DNA from 2 places in the Streptomyces sp. NPDC059567 genome. Region 1 is predicted to be linked to the other one. Evidence: riboswitches for the same ligand, from Rfam matches in the RefSeq annotation. Region 1 holds a riboswitch; the other holds the start of a gene.
The links. A riboswitch is a leader RNA that binds a small molecule or an ion and turns the genes downstream of it on or off. The one in region 1 is predicted to bind cyclic di-AMP.
Positions count from the first base shown of each region.

Region 2: another riboswitch for cyclic di-AMP. It lies ahead of ACFVZW_RS29190 (C40 family peptidase); the one in region 1 lies ahead of ACFVZW_RS32135 (M23 family metallopeptidase).

Region 1 is NZ_JBHWBS010000109.1:4,986-17,844, reverse strand. Features, by position in the region: gene ACFVZW_RS32165 (sigma-70 family RNA polymerase sigma factor) at 1-801, shown strand, start outside; gene ACFVZW_RS32160 (asparagine synthase-related protein) at 866-3,010, opposite strand; gene ACFVZW_RS32155 (MFS transporter) at 3,598-5,124, shown strand; gene lhgO (L-2-hydroxyglutarate oxidase) at 5,194-6,405, shown strand; gene trmB (tRNA (guanosine(46)-N7)-methyltransferase TrmB) at 6,538-7,257, shown strand; gene ACFVZW_RS32140 (PrsW family intramembrane metalloprotease) at 7,316-8,623, shown strand; gene ACFVZW_RS32135 (M23 family metallopeptidase) at 8,880-9,974, opposite strand; cyclic di-AMP (ydaO/yuaA leader) riboswitch at 9,986-10,133, opposite strand; gene ACFVZW_RS32130 (PP2C family protein-serine/threonine phosphatase) at 10,346-11,539, opposite strand; gene ACFVZW_RS32125 (MFS transporter) at 11,678-12,859, opposite strand, start outside.
Region 2 is NZ_JBHWBS010000087.1:17,997-24,086, reverse strand. Features, by position in the region: gene ACFVZW_RS29210 (adenosylmethionine--8-amino-7-oxononanoate transaminase) at 1-804, opposite strand, end outside; gene bioB (biotin synthase BioB) at 797-2,053, opposite strand; gene ACFVZW_RS29200 (8-amino-7-oxononanoate synthase) at 2,198-3,364, shown strand; gene ACFVZW_RS29195 (ATP-binding protein) at 3,534-3,983, shown strand; gene ACFVZW_RS29190 (C40 family peptidase) at 4,108-4,584, opposite strand; cyclic di-AMP (ydaO/yuaA leader) riboswitch at 4,588-4,784, opposite strand; gene ACFVZW_RS29185 (hypothetical protein) at 5,099-5,404, opposite strand; gene ACFVZW_RS29180 (ATP-dependent Clp protease proteolytic subunit) at 5,412-6,035, opposite strand.

The sequences.
Region 1 (12,859 bases):
GCGGCCGAGGGACTCGGCGCCCCCGCGAAGGCCGGTATCGCGGCGGCCGTGGCCGTCGCGGCGACCGCCGGTCTGGTGTGGGCGCTGTCCGGGGATCCGCAGCCGGTCGCGAAGCCGGTGCCGTCGCCGCCGGCCGTCGTCCCTGTCGTACCCCCGGAGCCGACCCCGCCGCCGAAGCCCAGCCCCGAGCCCACTCCGCCGCCGGTCGCGCCCGTGCAGGCCCCGGAGCCGACGCCGACGCCCACGCCACCCCCTCCGCCGCCGAAGCCCAGCCCCAAGCCCACCCCGAAGCCGACCCCGCCGGCCCCCGCCCCGAAGCCGAAGCCCAGCCCGCCGAAGCCCACACCGCCGCCCGCTCCGCCCGCCGTGTACCAGGTCAACCGACTGGACTACGGGATCTTCGGCGACGGCACCAAGCCGGAGGTACGGCTCGGGGACAGCAGTTGGATGTGGCAGCGCGACGGTCTGGCCATCGACGGCACGCGGTACGCGCACGGCGTGAGCGTGCATGCGCCGTCGTCCCTCACGATCGACCTCAACCGCCGGTGCAGCAGCTATGACGCGGTCGTCGGCATCGACGACCTCAGCGCGCCCCTCCGGGTCGGCGGCATCCGCTTCTCCGTCTACGGCGACCACGAACGGCTCTGGCGCTCCGACGTGCTCCGGCCGGGCGATCCGGCGGTCCCGGTCCATGTGGGCCTCGCGGGCCGCAAGACGATCCGCCTGGTGGTGGAGGAGCACACGCCGTTCGGACGGGCCGCGGTGGCGGACTGGGCGCAGTCGCAGATCAGCTGCGCCTGAATCGGGGGCGGCGGGGCGAGTTCAGAACCCAGGCCGGTACCAGTACCCCTCCCGCCCGTGACCCTCACGCCGGAAGGGACCGCGTCGACGGCACCAGCGGGCCCACCACCGCCCGTTGCCGCGGTGGGGCGGCCGTGCCCGTCCAGCAGGTGCCGCGGCGGGCCAGGAGGCGGTGGAGCCAGAGTTCGGTGGAGACCAGGTCGGCGAGACCGTCCAAGGGGACCGGTTCTCCCTCCGAGGCGGCGCGGAGGGCCTTGCGGACCACGCGGGCCTCGATCAGGCCCGCGTCGGCGAGGAGCGGGGCCGAGAAGAGGGCCATGAGGTCGGGGAGCGCGGCGCGCAGGCCCGCGCGGACGGCCGAGGCCGGGACCGCCGGGTTGGGGGTGCCCCAGCCCGCCGGGAGGTCGTGGATGCCCGCCCCCGCGAGGACCGTGCGCAGGACGGCTGCCCGGGCACCCGGCTGGACCCGCAGCGATTCGGGGAGGTCGCGGCAGGCCCGTACGACCTGGTTGTCGAGGAAGGGCGCGTGCAGCCGCTGGCTGCGGATCTCCGCCGCCTGTTCCAGGACCCGGTGGTCGGCCGCCGCCCGGGCGAGCGCCGCACGCGCGCGTGCCTCGCCCGGCCGCTGCACCGACGTCGGCAGGGTCGCGGCCCGGTGCAGGCGAACCGATACTTCAGCCAGCGCCTCGCCCGTGAGCCAGCGTGCCGCGGGGCCGGGACGGGACCAGGTCAGCGCGGAGAGGGACGCCTCCAGGGGGCCGAAGGCCCCCTGTCCCGGGCGGTTCGCCTCCAGGAGCCGTGTCGCCGCCACCTCCAGACCCGACCGGTAGGGGGTACGGGCGAGCCGGCGCGCCGCCCGGTAGACCGTCAGCGGCACCAGCAGCGAACCGGCCGACGGGCCGGTGGCCTTGGCGAGCGCCGTCACCGGACGCACCAGCGACCTGCGCCGCCGGTCCATCAGCAGATCGGCCAGGCGCGCCGGGTGCGCGTCCAGGACCTGACGGGCCCCCAGGCCCGTGAAGTGGTCCGCGCTGCCGCCCGCGAGGCGCCGCCGGTGCCGGTCGGCGACGACGAGCGAGGGACCCGGCTCGTCGGTCAGCGGACCGTCCAGCTCCGCGTAGGGCAGCGCCTCCTCGCCCGCCGCCACGACCACATGGTGCAGCCGCGGGTTCTCCGCGATCACCCGGGCGCGCTCCAGCTCGTCCTCCCGGCCCGAAGCACCGCCCGGAGCACCGCCCGGATCTCCCTGGGCGGTGAGGTCGTTGAAGGTGACGGCGAGCAGCCGCTCCCCCGCGCCCGTGCCGTGCCCGAGGATCGTCCCGGGCACGCCCGGGAGGCCGGCCGCCAGCAGCGCGAGCGTGCCCGACGCGCTGCCCCCGGAGAGGTCCGCGCCGATCCCGGGCGCGGGACCGCCGCCCCGGGCCGCCCGCCGCTCGGCTGGCCCCATGCCGGGGACGGGCCCGGGGTCCGGCAGCGGGAAGTCCGGCGCGTGCCGGGGCGCGGTGAGCCGGGCCCGTACGGCGTCGACCAGCGCGTCCCGTACGCCCTCCACCGCCCGGCGCGGCTCGACCTCGGCCGCCGCGACCGCGAGCGAGGCCACCGGCTCGTACCCGGTGATCTCGCGCGAGCCCTCGCGCAGGATCAGGGCGTGCCCGGGCGGCACCCGCTTCACCCCTTCGTACGGGGTGGAGTCGCGCAGCGCCTCCGGGGTCTCGGGGCATGCGAGCAGCGCGGCCAGATGCCCGATGTCGAGCTGGGCCTCGATGAGGTCCGCGAGGGGCAGGGCGGCGGTCGCGTACGCCGTGCCGTTGGCCCACGGGGTGTGGAACACCGGCCGGGCGCCCGCCAGATCGCCCGTGATGGTGATCCGGCGGCCGACCTGCACGACCGCGGTGTAGCTGCCGGCCCAGGCGGTGAGATGGCGCAGTGCGCCCCCGCGCGCGGTGAGGAGCCCGACCCTCAGCTCCTCGTCGCTCGCGGCGCAACACCCCAGTACGGCAAGGCGGGTGTGCGCGTCGATGCCGATCAGTCGCACCTCGTCGGGGCGCCAGTCGCCGACCGCCCACAGGGGATCGGGGTCACCCCACAGCAGCTGTGCGCCCACCGGTTGGACCGTGCGCCCCTCGGACGCCGCACCCCCCACGGCACCGGCCGTACCCGTCGGACCGAAGCTCGCGGCGACACTGCTCCAGCCCACCAGCCATCGCATCGGCGCCTCCACGTCAGTTCAGTGGAGGAACATGCTGCCACGACAATGGCGCACAGGAGGGGCTCCGGGGTCGCGCGCGCAAAGGCGAATGCGCCCCTGGCATGGGACAGTTGCGGCCGGTTCGCCCACCGTCGTCATTCGGCCATTCTCGGCGGCGCCAGGAGTAAGCCGACCGTCCGGGGAGAGTCCGGCAGTCCGGGAGGCGCTGTCCGCCTCCCGGAGCCGTCCGCCGCCCGCGGGGAGCGGGGCGACGGTATCCCCCAGCCCACCGGTCCACAGCCGGGTGGGCCGACCCACGCAGCACTCATGGAAGCGCTCCCGCTCCGACCGGGCGAGAGCGCACGGCCGGGCGCACGGCCACACAACCGGAGCACGCGCCCGGAGCCGCCCCACGGGCGCCGCCCCGGGCTCCACGCGCCGACGCCGCTACGCCATCCGTCCCCCATCCGTCTGTTCACACAACAATCCCGCCATACGGAACTCCGCCCCTTAACGGTAGGGATGCGGCGAACTACGCTGTGTTTACGAATGCCGCACGCCTATGCCCGGCGTCGTGGCGGCCGTCTTGGGTGTCGAGGGGTGGCGTCATGTCCAGGGAGCAACGCGGGCCGAACGAAAAGCTCGGCACGGTTCTCGCCCTCGCGGGAATCAGCAACGCCGGCCTGGCCCGGCGCGTCAACGACCTCGGGGCACAAAGAGGTCTGACGCTTCGTTACGACAAGACCTCGGTGGCCCGTTGGGTGTCGAAGGGCATGGTGCCGCAGGGCGCCGCGCCGCATCTGATCGCCGCCGCGATCGGCCAGAAGCTCGGCCGGCCGGTGCCGCTGCACGAGATCGGCCTCGCCGACGCCGACCCGGCGCCCGAGGTGGGTCTCGCCTTCCCGCGTGACGTGGGTGAGGCGGTCCGCTCGGCCACCGAGCTGTACCGGCTCGACCTCGCGGGCCGACGGGCCGGTGGTGGCGGGATCTGGCAGTCGCTCGCGGGATCCTTCGCGGTCAGCGCCTATGCGACCCCCGCCTCCCGGTGGCTGATAACGCCCGCCGACGCATCCGTCGAGCGCCTGCTCGAACCCGCCGAGGGCCCGGTGCCCGAAGGACCCGAGACCGGTCCCCACGCGCGCGTGGGGCACAGCGACGTCGCCAAGCTCCGCGAGGCGGCCGAGGACGCGCGGCGCTGGGACTCCAAGTACGGGGGCGGCGACTGGCGTTCCTCGATGGTCCCGGAGTGCTTACGGGTCGATGCCGCACCGCTGCTGCTCGGCTCGTACTCGGACGAGGTCGGCCGGGCGCTGTTCGGCGCGACGGCGGAGCTGACCCGGCTGGCCGGCTGGATGGCCTTCGACACCGGCCAGCAGGAGGCCGCCCAGCGCTACTACATCCAGGCGCTGCGGCTGGCGCGCGCCGCGGCCGACGTGCCGCTCGGCGGATACGTCCTCGCCTCCATGTCCCTCCAGGCCACTTACCGGGGCTTCGCCGACGAGGGCGTGGACCTCGCCCAGGCCGCCCTGGAGCGCAACCGCGGGCTCGCCACCGCCCGCACCATGTCCTTCTTCCGGCTCGTCGAGGCCCGGGCACACGCCAAGGCCAACGACGGGCCGGCCGCCGCGGGCGCCCCCCACGCGGCCGCGGGGGGGGGGGGGGGCGCACCGGGGGGCGCCGCCGCCCCCCCCGCCGCCCCGCCCCCCGCGGCCGCCCTCAAGGCGGCCGAGGGCTGGCTGGAGCGCTCACGGGACGGCGACGCCGACCCGTCGTGGCTGGGCTTCTACTCGTACGACCGGTTCTGCGCGGACGCCGCCGAGTGCTACCGGGACCTGAAGGCACCGCGCCAGGTGCGCCGCTTCACCGAGCAGGCGCTGTCCCGGCCGACGGAGGAGTTCGTCCGCTCCCACGGGCTGCGGCTCGTGGTGTCGGCGGTGGCCGAGCTGGAGTCGGGCAATCTGGACGCGGCCTGCGCGGCGGGCACGCGCGCGGTGGAGGTGGCGGGCCGGATCTCGTCCGCCCGCACCACCGAGTACGTACGGGATCTTCTGCACCGTCTCGAGCCGTACGGGGACGAGCCGAGGGTCATCGAGCTGCGCGAGCGGGCCCGTCCACTGCTGATGACTCCGGCGTGACGCGTGTCCCACCGGGTTTAACGGGATTGTCAGTGGGTCAGTGCACTATCGGGGTGGGAGGTGGTGCAGGTGTCGGTGTCCGCACGGTCCGTACGCGACGTGGACTGCGACGTGCTCGTCGTCGGCGGCGGGATCGTCGGTCTGTCGACGGCGTACGCCCTGACCCGCGCCGCGCCCGGCACCCGCGTGACGGTCCTGGAGAAGGAGCACGGCCCGGCCCGCCACCAGACGGGGCGGAACAGCGGCGTGATCCACAGCGGGATCTACTACCGTCCGGGGTCCCTGAAGGCACGGTTCGCGGTCGCGGGGGCGGCCGAGATGGTCAAGTTCTGCGCGGAGTACGGCCTGCCGTACGAGGTCACGGGCAAGCTGATCGTCGCGACCGCGCGCGACGAGCTGCCCCGGCTGCATGCGCTCGTGCAGCGCGGCCGGGAGAACGGCATCCCGGTGCGCGAGTTGGGCCCCGCGCAGATCAGCGAGTACGAGCCGCGGGTGCGGGGGCTCGCCGCGATCCATGTCGGCACGACCGGGATCTGCGACTACGGAGCGGTGGCGGCGCAGCTCGCCGAGTCCTCCGGGGCGCGGATCCTCTACGGCTCCGAGGTCACCGCGGTCGACCGCAGGCCCTGGGGCGTCGCCGTCCGCACGGCCGCCGGGAGGGTGGTGCGGGGCCGGGTCCTGGTGAACTGCGCGGGGCTGCACTGCGACCGGGTGGCGCGGCTCGCGGGCGACGAGCCGGGGATGCGGATCGTCCCCTTCCGTGGGGAGTACTACGAGCTGGCGGACCCGTCACTGGTGCGCGGCCTGGTCTATCCCGTGCCCGACCCGGCCTTCCCCTTCCTCGGGGTCCATCTGACGCGGGGCGTCGACGGCGGCGTGCACGTGGGGCCGAACGCGGTGCCGGCGCTGGCCCGCGAGGGGTACGGCTGGTCGGCCGTCCGGCCCGGCGACCTGGCGGGGACGCTGGCATGGCCCGGGTCGTGGCAGATCGCGCGGGAGCACTGGCGGTACGGAGCGGGTGAGCTGCGCCGGTCGCTGTCGAAGCGGGCCTTCACGGAGGCGGTGCGCAGGCTGCTGCCGGTGGTGGAGGAAACGGATCTGCGGCGCGCTCCCGCGGGGGTGCGGGCGCAGGCGGTGCTGCGGGACGGCACGCTGCTGGACGACTTCCTGATCCGCGAGGCCCCGCGGACGATCCACGTCCTGAACGCCCCGAGCCCGGCGGCGACGGCGTCCCTCCCGATCGGCCGCGAGATCGCCACGAGGGTGTTGTCGTTCCTGTAGTCCTCGCCTGTAGTCCTCGCCACAGCGGAGTGGGGTGAGCGCGCCCGTAGAATTGGGGGCATTGTGTCTGAGTCTCGAGAAGTCGCCACCCACCCCGTCGCCGAGCCCGTCGTCGCCCGGCGGGGCAGTCGGATGTTCGCCGCCGGGGAAGGCCCCCTGCCCGATCCCGCCGGGTCGCACCACGAGCGGCGTATCCGCAGCTTCCAGCCCCGCCGCAGCCGCGTCACCGCGGGGCAGGCCGAGGCGATGCTCAAGCGGTGGCCCGACTGGGGCCTCGACATCGACGGCAAGCGGGTCCTCGACCTGAAGGAGATGTTCGGCGGTCTCCCGGTCGTTCTGGAGATCGGCTTCGGCATGGGCGAGGCCACGGCGCAGATGGCCGCCGCCGACCCCGGCACCGGCATCCTCGCCGTGGACGTCCACACCCCCGGCCAGGGCAACCTCCTCGGTCTCGCCGACCGGGGCGGTATGGAGAACGTCCGGGTCGCCAACGGCGACGCGGTCATCCTGCTCCGCGAGATGCTCGCCTCCGACGCCCTCGACGGCTGCCGCGTCTACTTCCCGGACCCGTGGCCCAAGAAGCGCCACCACAAGCGGCGCCTGATCCAGCCCGAGTTCCTCACGCTGCTGGCGACGCGGATGAAGCCCGGCGCCGTCCTGCACTGCGCCACCGACTGGGAGGAGTACGCCGAGAAGATGCTCGAGGTCCTCTCCGCTCACCCTGAATTCGAGAACACCCAGGCCGACGGCGGCTACGCGCCCCGCCCGGCCTTCCGTCCCCTCACCCGCTTCGAGGGGCAGGGCCTCGACAAGGGCCACGTCGTGCACGACCTGCTCTTCGCCAGGAAGTAGGACTTCGAGGGCGGAACTCCCTCGCGGGGTGTCAGTCCCTGTCGTTAGGGTCGCTCACGTGTCGAACCACGTGCCCGTCCCTGCCCGGGACACCGAGGAGCCCGCCTTCCCGGCCGTCCCGGACCGCGCCCAGTGGCGCTACCGGCCCCGCCGAGCGTTCTGGCGCAGCAAGGTGGTCCGGGCGATCGCCGTGGTCACGCTTCTCACGCTCTGCGCGCTGGTGATCCTCGCGATCGTGCGGGACCAGACCGGCACCGAGGGCTTCCTCGTCGGCCTCGGCCTGGCCGTCCTGCCCGTCCCCCTGCTGGTCGCCGCCTTCCGCTGGCTCGACCGCGTCGAACCCGGCCCGTGGCGGAACCTGATCTTCGCGTTCTGCTGGGGCGCCTTCGCCGCCGCGCTCGTCTCGATCATCGCCAACTCCTTCGCGGTCCGCTGGATAGCCACCGCCACGGCCGACCCGGCCTCCGCCGACACCCTCGGCGCCACGGTCGTGGCACCGGTGGTCGAGGAGAGCGCCAAGGCCGCCGCCGTACTGCTGATCTTCCTGCTGCGCCGCCGCGACTTCACCGGTCTCGTCGACGGCGTCGTGATAGCCGGCCTCACCGCCAGCGGCTTCGCCTTCACCGAGAACATCCTCTATCTCGGCCGGGCGTTCGGCGAGGACCAGGAGATCGGTACGTCCGGCATCGGCTCGATGACCGCCGGCACCTTCTTCGTACGGATCGTGATGTCGCCGTTCGCGCATCCGCTCTTCACCGTGCTCACCGGCCTCGGCTTCGGCTTCGCCGCCCTCGCCACCCGGCGTCAGCGCGTGCGACGTGTCCTGCTGCCGGTGACCGGTCTCGTCCTCTCGATGGGCGTGCACGCCCTGTGGAACGGCTCGGCGACGGTCCTCGGACCGTGGGGCTTCATCGTCGTGTACGGCATCTTCATGGTGCCCGCGTTCGGTCTGCTGACGTGGCTGGCGATATGGAGCAGGCAGCGGGAGCTGCGGACGATATCCGGGCAGCTCCCGGCGTACGCGGCGGCCGGCTGGCTCTCCCCCGCGGAGCCGCTCGCGCTCTCCTCCATGCGGGCCCGGTCCCTCGCCCGCGACTTCGCCCGCCGCACGTACGGCCCGCCGGCCGCCGTCGCGGTCGGGGAGTACGAGGTGTTCGCGACGACCCTCGCCTTCCTGCGCCACCGCGCCCTGCGCGGCGCGGGCGGCCCGGACTTCATCGCCCGCGAGCAGGAGCTGCTCCACCACCTCTGGCAGCGCAAGGCGGTCGCCTCCCCCGCCCTGACCTATGCGGCACGCGCGACGGGCCAGGTCTGGGCACCGCCGCAGTACCTGGACTACGGCGGCTACAACCCGTACCGGAGCTAGACGCGGGGCCGACTCCGAGTCGGTCGGTGGGGCGCAGGTCGAGCGCGGCCGGAAGCCGACGGCCCGCGGATGCCGGAAGCCGGAAGCCGACGGCACGGCGGGGGAAGGGGTGTTCCGGCAGCCCTGACGTCGGGGGGGGTGCCGCCAGGACTGCCGGAGTCGAAGTGCCGCGCACGAGAGACGCGCCCCCGCGCGAAGAGCGCGATGGGCGCGTCGAAGGCTCAGCGGCCTCTGCGGCCTCGCGTTCCCGGCCGGATCAGACCGACAGGCCCTTGCCCCGGAGCCAGGCCGCCGGGTCGATGCCGTCGCCGCCCGCGGTGTGGACCTCCAGGTGCAGGTGCGGGCCGGTCACGTTGCCGGTCGCGCCGACGCGGCCGATCGTGTCGCCCGTGCCCACCGACTGGCCCACGCTCACGGTCATCGAGGACAGGTGCGCGTACCAGACCTCAGAGCCGTCCTCCAGCTCCAGGACGATCCGGTAGCCGTACGAGCCGGACCAGCCCGCCGACTTGATGGTGCCGCCGTGGACCGCCTTGACCGGGGTGCCGGTGGGAGCCGCGAAGTCGAGGCCGGTGTGGTAGCCGGAGGACCACATGGAGCCGGACTGGCCGTACGTGGAGGTGAGGGTGTACGAGGACGTGGGCAGGGAGTAGCTCGCGGCGAGCTTGGCCAGGCGCTCCGCCTCGGCCTTCGCGGCCGCCTCCGCCTCCGCCTTCTTCTTCGCCTCGGCGGCGGCCTTCTCGGCCGCGGACGCCTTCGCCGCCGCCTCTGCCGCGGCCTTCTCCGCCGCCTGCTTCTCCGCCTCGGCCTTCTCGGCCGCGTCGGCGGAGGCCTGCTGCTGCTCGGCCTGCTGGAGGATGCGGGCGCGCAGCGCCTCGCCGGCGTCGGCGGTGGACTCGGAGGCGGAGCCGCCGTCGGTCTTCTCGGCGCTGTCGGCCGGGAGGGTGAGGGAGGCGGTGAGCGGCTGCGGGTTGTTCGTCCCGGAACCCGTACCGTCGGCGCCGTCCTCGTCGGAGATGAGCTCGCCGACGCCCGGCAGTTCGGAGGCGTCCGGGAGGTTCAGGTCCGGGAGCGATATCGAGACCGGGGGCTTGTCCTTGGCGGTGGCCATGCCACCCGCGCCGACGGCCGCGATGACACCGACGCCGAGGACGGTGGAGGAGCGGGCGAAGGCCGAGCGCTGCTTCACGACCCGGTGGCGGCCGCCGGAGCGGGCCTGCTGGCGAAGGGAGTCCTCGGTGGGGTTCCACTCCCCCCACGCGGTGGCGTCGTCCGTACCGGCGGCGCCCGGCGCACCGAACGCTTGGAACCCGTCGAAGGTGTCTTCGGGGGCAGGGGTGTTGGACGCCACGGAGGCGTACTCCTTTCCTTCCTTCTCGCCTACCGGGTTAGCTGACGGGTTCGGAGCAGGAAGGTCTCCTACGGGCGGTGCCGCACGGGTGCGACGGTGCCCGATTCACCCCAAGTGGTGGTTCCCCGGTTCCCTTTCAGGATTCGGCGCGTGCGCACGGTGCCGTCTCTTGCGACGGCTGGGACGACCGCGCTGCGTTATCGAACGTTAATAGACAGGAGGGCGGGATTCCAAGCCGTTCCGACTGATCGTTCAAGAGATTGAGCCAGTACAGCCCGATTTGACCCCGCTTCAGTAAACCCCCGAGTGAAAGACGTGGAGCTGACGGTGTATCAATTGTTATCGCAGCGGTACCTCTCCACTACGGATGGTCACGGCACCACCGGCATCGTCCGCCGCCGCTCCGGCTGCCCTGTCGCCGGACGGCTCACCGCGAGCAGCGCCATGTCGTCCGTGGAGCCGCCGCCCGTGTACCGGCGGACGTCGTCGACGAGCGCGTCCAGCAGTTCCTCCGGCCCCGGGAAGATCCGTCCCGAGAGGCGCTCGGCCGGATCGTAGAAGGCGCCCGTGGAGTCGCGCGCCTCGGAGAGACCGTCGGTGTAGAAGAGCAGCGTCGCGCCCGGCGGATACGCGCTCTCGTCGGCCCGGTCGGGCCAGGCGGCCAACTCGCCCATCCCGAGCGGCAGCGCCGGCTCGCTCGGCGCCAGAAGCTCCAGGGCCCCGTCCGCATGCAGCAGCAGCGGCTCGGGGTGACCGCGGTTCACCACCCGTACGCGCCCGTCCACGCGCGGGATCTCGGCCAGGACGGCGGTGGTGAACCCCTCGAAGGCGTCGAGGCTGGAACGGCGCGTGCCCTCCCGGGCCAGCGCCCGCTCCAGCCGCTGCGCGACGCCCTCGAGGGTCGCCTCCTGCTCGGCCGCCTCCCGGAACGCGCCGATCACGATGGCGACCGCCTCGACCGCGTCCAGCCCCTTGCCCCGCACGTCACCCACCACGAGCCGCACCCCGTACGGCGTGTCCTGGACGGCGAACAGATCGCCTCCGATGAACGCGTCCGCTTGTGCGGCCTCGTAGCGAGCCGCCACCTGAAGGCCGCCGATCCGCTCGGCCGGTGTCGGCAGGACCGCCTTCTGGGCGGTCGCCGCGATCACCCGGGCCGAGGCGAGCCGCTCGCCGCTGCGCAGCACGACCCGGTTGATGAGCAGGGCGAGGGCGGCGACGGTGGCGACGGTGAACGTCTCGGTGAGGGAGGGTACTTCGGAGGCGGTGTGGTTGTAGAGGTGCAGAGCGACGCCGGCGAGGATCGCCGCGATGCCGGTGAGCAGGGTCGTCAGCATCGAGAAGAACGGGGCGGCGATGAGGGGCGCGGCCGAGAACATCGGGGCCGCCGTGTACGAGGGCGGGGTGGAGAGGTCGAAGACGACGCCGCCGAGGATGACGAGCGGGGGCAGGGCTCGGATGAAGCGCCGGGCCCGCTCGGCTCGCGGCCGCGGACGCCCGTTCACGTCGCCGCCCGCGCCTCGCTGCCCCTGCCCCACCTGTGCTCTCCTGCCCGGTCCGTACACGGCGACGGACGGTACCGCGCCCTCCCCAGGGTGGCGGGAGCCGCGCCGCGCGGCGACCCCCGCTCGGCCGAGTGGGTGACACCTCCTCAGCCGCTCACCCCTAAGCCCCCGCCCTTCACCTCCGCGCGCCCCCGACCCTTACCCCCGAGCCTCCGAGTCCGAGTCCACGTCCGAGCCCGGGCGCGCGTCCGCGCTCAGCCGTCCGCCGCGCCCCAGCGCCCCCACCGCGCCCGCACACAGCAGCCCGACCCCGCACAGCACCAGCCACGGCGTCGCCGACCACCCGGTCACATCGAGCAGCGCGCCCGTCCCCAGGTTCCCGAGGGTGATCCCGATCCCGCAGACCGTGTTGTAGAGCCCGTAGTGCGTGGCGACCCACCGCCCGCCCGAGAGGGCGACGACCGTGTCCATCTCGTACGGGTAGAGCACCGCGTTCGCGACCGCCAGGACCGCCGCGCACAGCAGCAGGCCCGCGAGCCCGGGAACGGCCACCGGCGGCAGGAAGGCCACGCCCATCAGCACCAGGCCGAGGACCAGGCAGCGCTCGCGGCTCAGCCGGCGCCGGCACCAGGCCGTGATCCTCAGCTGGCCGGCCAGCGCCACGAGCGCGGAGACCACGAAGAGCGCGGTCGTCGCCGCCGTGCCGTCCGCCGCGAGCGGGAGCGCCAGATAGACCTGGAAGGACAGGACGTACGAGCCGGTCATCGCCAGCGAGAACAGCCAGAAGGTGCGGTTGGTCAGCACCGTACGGAACTGGCCCCGTTCCTCGACCCCCTCCGCCGCCTTCCCCCGTACCGGAAGATGCCGCAGCTGCACCAGCGTCAGTACGGCGAACAGCACCGCCGCCACCACGCACGTCAGCCGGAACGACACCCCCGTCAGCGCCACCCCGACCAGTGGTCCGAGCAGGATCCCGGCCTGGTAGTACGTGTTGAACAGCGCGAACGCCTCCACCCGCCGCTCCCCCGCCTCCGCCGCGAGATACGCCCGCACGGCCGGGTTGAACAGCGCCCCCGCCAGACCCGTCGCCACCGAGGCGGCGACCAGCACCGGCAGCGACTGGGCGAACGCGAGCGCCCCGAAGCCCGCCGTCCGCAGCGCGCAGCCGGCGACGATCAGCGGCTTGAAGCCGAGCCGGTCGGCCAGCGCCCCGCCGAGCAGGAACAGGCCCTGCTGGGAGAGGTTCCGTACGCCGAGGACGAGACCGACGGCCCAGGCCGCCATGCCGAGCCCGTCCGCGAGATGTGCGGCGAGGTACGGCATCAGCATGTAGAAGCCGAGGTTGATGGTCAGCTGGTTGAGGAAGAGCAGCCGTACCGC
Region 2 (6,090 bases), on a different contig from region 1:
CGAGATCCCGGCATGGTCGGCGCCGAACAGCGTGCCCGTGCGCCCGAACCCGGTCGCGATCTCGTCGAAGATCAGGAGCACGCCGTGTTCGTCGCACGCCTCGCGCAGGACCCGCAGGTACTCGGGCGGGTGGAACCGCATCCCGCCCGCGTTCTGCACCACCGGCTCCACGATCACCGCGGCGATCTCGTCCGCGTGGAGCGCGATCTGCCCCCGCAGCATCTCGGCGTACGACTCCTCGTACGTGGTGGGCGGCGCGTCCACGAAGACCTGCTGCTGGAGCACGCCCGACCACAGCTGGTGCATCCCGCCCTCGGGGTCGCACAGCGACATCGGCTGCCAGGTGTCGCCGTGGTAGCCGCCGCGCCAGGTCAGCATCCGCTGCTTCTCGGGCCGGCCCACCGAGCGCCAGTACTGCAGACACATCTTGGCCGCGACCTCGACGGAGACCGAGCCCGAGTCGCTGAGGAAGACATGCCGGAGCGGTGCGGGAGTGATCTCCACCAGACGGGTGGCGAGCCGGACGGCCGGCTCGTGGGTGAGCCCGCCGAACATGACGTGGCTCATCCGGTCCAGCTGGCCGCGCGCCGCCTCGTTGAGCACGGGGTGGTTGTAGCCGTGGATCGCGGACCACCACGAGGACATGCCGTCGATCAACTCGTCCTGACCGTGCACGGGTTCGGCGAGCCGGAGCCGTACCCCGGACGCGGACGCGACGACCAGCGGGTCCGTACGGCCCGGCATGGGCGCGTACGGATGCCAGACGTGCGCCCGGTCCAGGGCGAGCAGTTCCTCGTTACGCATTCGGCGCGAGCTCCGTCCCGGCGCCGCGTCGACGTACCGCCACCAGGTCCGTACGGGCTCCCGGCACCTCGGCCGGCTCGGCCTCCGGGGCCTGCGCCTGCGGCGCGTGGCCACCGCACGGCCCACAGCCGCCGCCCGCCTCGGCGTGCGAACCGCAGCCCGCACCCGCCTCGGCCTGCGAACCGCAGCCGGCCGACGCCGAGGAGCCGCACCCACCGGCGGCACCCGCCGCCGCGAGCGCGTCCGCGCGGTGCTTGGGCAGCGTCGTCGTGCCCGCGCCCTCCACCTCGAAGCCCGCGTCCGCGATCATGTCGAGGTCCGCCTGACCGGCCTGGCCCTCGCTCGTCAGATAGTCGCCGAGGAAGATCGAGTTCGCGATGTTCAGCGCGAGCGGCTGCATCGAGCGCAGGTGCACCTCGCGGCCACCCGCGATCCGGACCTCCACGTCCGGGCAGACGAACCGGACCATCGCCAGGATCCGCAGGCAGCGCTGCGGGGTGAGGTTCCACTCCTTCGCGAGCGGGGTGCCCTCGAACGGGATCAGGAAGTTCACCGGCACCGAGTCCGAGTCGAGATCGCGCAGCGCGTAGACGACGTCGACCAGGTCCTCGTCGCTCTCGCCCATGCCCGCGATCAGACCGGAGCACGCCGACAGACCGGCGGCATGCGCCTTCTGCACGGTGTCCACCCGGTCCTGGTAGGTGTGGGTGGTCGTGATCTCCCCGTACGTCCCCTCGGACGTGTTCAGGTTGTGGTTGTACGCGTCGGCGCCCGCCTCGCGCAGCCGCTCCGCCTGGCCGTCAGAGAGCAGACCGAGGCACGCGCAGACCTCGACGCCCTCGTTCTGCTCCTTGATCGCCTCGATGGTCTTGCCGACCCGCTCCACGTCCCGGTCCGTCGGCCCACGGCCGCTCGCCACCAGACAGACCCGCTTCGCACCGCCCGCGACACCGGCGGCGGCCGCCTGGGACGCCTCGTCCGGCTTCAGCCAGGTGTACTTGAGGATCCCGGCCGTCGAGCCGAGCCGCTGGGAACAGTACGAGCAGTCCTCCGGGCACAGCCCGGACTTCAGATTGACCAAGTAGTTCAGCTTCACCCGACGCCCGAACCACTGGCGGCGTACCTTGCCGGCCGCGGCCACCACATCGAGCAGTTCGTCGTCGGAGGTCGCCAGCACGGCGAGCGCTTCTTCACGGCTCGGCAGCTCGCGCCGCAGCCCCTTCTCCACCAGCGTGTTCAGCAGGTCCATAAAGGGTGATCCTCGCCTACGGCACACCTCGCGGCCAAGGAGGATCCGAACAAACGAGGCCGTTTGAGGTGTGTGCATGGCCACACCCTGACCTCGGCCCCGGGCGGTTAGGGTCTGTGCGCTGCCTACAAAAGGATCTGCCCCATGCACCGGGACGAGGACACGCGCGGGACCGCCTTCGACTGGACCGACGCCGAGGCACGCCGCCGCGAGCGGACGGGGCTCGTCCGCACGCTCAGGCCCCGCGCAGCCGAATCGGACCTGCTCGACCTCGCGAGCAACGACTACCTCGGACTGACCCGCCGGCCGGAGATCACGGAGGCGGCGGCCGAGGCGGCACGGCGCTGGGGCGCGGGCGCCACCGGCTCCCGCCTCGTCACCGGCACCACCCGGCTGCACACCCGCCTGGAGCGCGAACTCGCCGAGTTCTGCGGCTTCGAGGCGGCCCTCGTCTTCTCCTCCGGCTACACCGCCAACCTCGCCGCGCTCACCGCGCTGAGCAGCCGCGACTCGCTGATCGTCTCGGACGCGGGCAACCACGCCTCGATCGTCGACGGCTGCCGGCTCTCGCGCGCCGAGACGGCCGTGGTCCCGCACGCGGACCCCGAAGCGGTACGCAAGACCCTCCGGGCACATGAGGGCCGCCGGGCCCTCGCCGTCACCGACTCCGTCTTCTCCGTGGACGGCGACAAGGCCCCACTGACCGAGATCGCCGACGCCTGCCGCACCCACGGCGCCGCGCTCGTCGTGGACGACGCCCACGGCCTGGGCGTGCTCGGCGACGGCGGCCGGGGAGCCCTGGCCGCCGCGGGTCTCGCCGGCGACGAGGACGTCGTCGCCACCCTCACCCTCTCCAAGTCGCTCGGCAGCCAGGGGGGTGCCGTACTCGGCCCCGCCCGGGTCGTCGAGCACCTGGTCAACGCGGCCCGGACGTTCATCTTCGACACCGGTCTCGCCCCGGCCGCCGCGGGCGCCGCCCTCGCGAGCCTGCGGCTGATCCACGGCGAGCCCGGCCTCGCCGAGCGCGCGCGTACCGTCGCCACCACGCTGCACCGGATGCTCACCGAGGCCGGACTGACCGCCGTACGCCCGGACGCGGCCGTCGTGTCGGTGCGCGCCCCCTCGCCCGAGGCCGCGCTGCGGTGGGCGGCCGACTGCCGCGAACTGGGCCTCGCCGTGGGCTGCTTCCGGCCCCCGTCGGTCCCGGACGGCATCTCGCGACTGCGCCTGACGGCCCGCGCGGATCTGACGGACGCGCAGATCGACCGGGCGGTGGAAACGATCGTGCGCACCGCACCGCCGGCTCGCTGACCGCACCAGCCCGGCCGCCCAAATACGGTCTCCCGTAGCAGAGTTCACCGCTTCGAGCGACAAATATGCACATATCTTGGTGGATCGCCATACGGGGCGGCACGATCGGTGGCACTCTGACGCGTAGCGCAATCCGGGCCGGGCCCGGTGGGAAAGGGACAGCGTCGCCATGGCAGACCACCAGGAAGCAACCGTCACTCTGCCGAGCGATCCCGCCTCGGTGTCCGCCGCCCGCAGATACGTCGCCGACATCCTGACCGGCTGGGGGCTCGCCGAGGCCGGCGACACCGCCGACACGGTCCGGCTGATCGTCTCGGAACTGGCCACCAACGCCGTCCAGCACACCTTCGGGCAGTCGCCCACCTTCACCGTCGACGTCCGTCTGGAGCGTGAGGAACAGCTCCACATCGGCGTCACCGACAGCCACCCCCGCTGGCCCAAGCGGCTGCCGGCGGCGGTGCAGCAGGACAACGGCCGAGGGATGGTGATCATCCGTTTCCTGACCGCGGAGGCGGGCGGCCGGCTCTCGGTCACCCCGACCAGCGAGGGCGGCAAGACGGTCTGGATCAACCTCCCCTGGACGGCCGCGCCGAACAGGCTCCCCGCCTCCTTGAGCTAGGGCGTGTCCGGCCCGATCCTGCCGTCGGCTCCCCTCGCAAGGACCCGAGGCCGGTGCGTGAGGGTGCGGCGGCGCCACCGCACCCCCGTGACGGCCCCGGTCACGAGGTCAGCCGGTCACCCGATCATCGGACCCGGCCGTAATACACCTTGGACGACCAGATCCTGTCGAGCTTCACCCAGGAGCCCGTCTTGGGCGAGTGCCAGATCTTGTTGTTCCCGGCGTAGATGCCCACGTGGTACACCCGTCCACCCGCGTGGAAGAAGACCAGGTCACCCTTCTGCCTACTGGAGGCGGAGATGTGCCGGGTCTTGTTGTACTGCTGCTGCGCGGTACGGGGCAGCGACTTGCCCGCCTTCTTGAACGAATAGAGCGTGAGCCCCGAGCAGTCGAACCGGGTCGGTCCTGACGCTCCGTACCTGTAGGGCGATCCCTTCTTGGCCGCCGCGACGCTCAGCGCCTTGCCGGCATGCGCGGTCGCGGCCTGGGCCTCCGAGGCGGCGCCCGGCGCCAGCATCGTGCCGCCGACGGCGGCGAGGGTGAGAGCCGAGACGGCTCCGGCCCGGGACAGCAGGGACGGGACATGAATCTGCGCAGTCATGCGCAACCCTTCGTCAGCCGCCTGTGAAGGATGACCTGTCGGGTTCGGACTGGCGAAGTTGCCCGGCCGCGGCTGCGGCTTCACCCCGAGGAACGGCCCACTGCTCGGTCGTCCCGTACTGCTCGGGTCCTCCACTCCTGCCGATCCACTCCTGTCGACCAGACATCCGGGACAGCGGCAGGACTCGGCGTCCGCCCGGACCGCCCCGCCGTGGTGGCGGGGGCTTGTCGTCGTGAGGGATCTTGACCCACATCCAGGGCGAAATCCGAGTTGAAACGACGTTATGTGAGGCTCCTCACGACTGATCCATTCGGGTGGACAGACATGTTTCGTGATCGTCTGAGGTTTGGCCGACGAGCCCCGTACCAGGGGAGAAACGCCGGATTCCGCCAGATGCGTACACCTGTTGCGCAACTCACCCCGCACATATGTCGATTCGTCGACTACGCCGAACGAGGGAGGATTTCCATGGTTGTGATGGGCCGAGTGGACCTCGACACGACACGCGGGTATGTCAACTCGCGCGTGTCCCGGGCACGGTGACGCGCTCCGCGCGCCGCTCTCCGTCCAACACCCGCAGCGCGCGGGCCAATGTGTCCGCATGTACCTCGGTCTCACCGCGCACATGCATCACCGTCAGGGCGTCGCGCAGGGCGGTCGCCCGTCCCACCAGGGCCTGAGCCGCCCGTAGCGCCCCATAAGTATGCAATGACCTGGATGGATTGATTCGCCCCAGGAGATCGACGACTTCGAGATAGGCGTCGACGAACTCGCCCTCGGCACGCGTCAGCGCGGGCAGCGGCGGCAGCTCGGGAACCATCCCCGGCTCACCTCGCCCCGGCGCCGCCGGACGCCCCTCGGTTCTGGATCACGTGATCCACCAGGCCGTACGCGGTGGCGGCCGGCGCGTCGAGGATCGTGGTGCGGTCGATGTCGGCGTCGATCCGCTCGCGGCTCCGTCCGGTGTGGGTGGCCAGCATCCCGGCGACCATCGCGCGCAGCCGGAGCAATTCCCGGGCTTGGATGTCGAGATCGCTGGGCTGCCCCTGCAACGGCTCGTCCATCGTGGGCTGCTGGAGCACGACCCGGGCGCCGGGCAGCGCGAGCCGCTTTCCGGGCGCGCCGGCCGCGAGCAGTACGGCGGCGGTGGACGCGGCCTGGCCGAGGCAGGTGGTCTCCACGTCGCAGGTGACGACCTGCATCGTGTCGTAGATCGCGGACATCGCGCTGAGCGAACCGCCGGGGGAGTTGATGTAGAGCGAGATGTCCCGGTCGGGGTCGGCGTACTCCAGGTGCAGGAGCTGGGCGATGACGTCGTTGGCCGAGATCTCGTCGATCGGTGTCCCGAGGAAGACGATCCGCTCCTCCAGCAGCTTGGAGTAGGGGTCGAGGGTCCGACTGCCGAAGCTGGTGCGCTCGGTGAACTCGGGAAGGACGTAGCGGGCATCCATGGGCGGCCTCCTTGCTCCGTTCAAAATGTACAGGACGTACATTCCGTAAGATGAG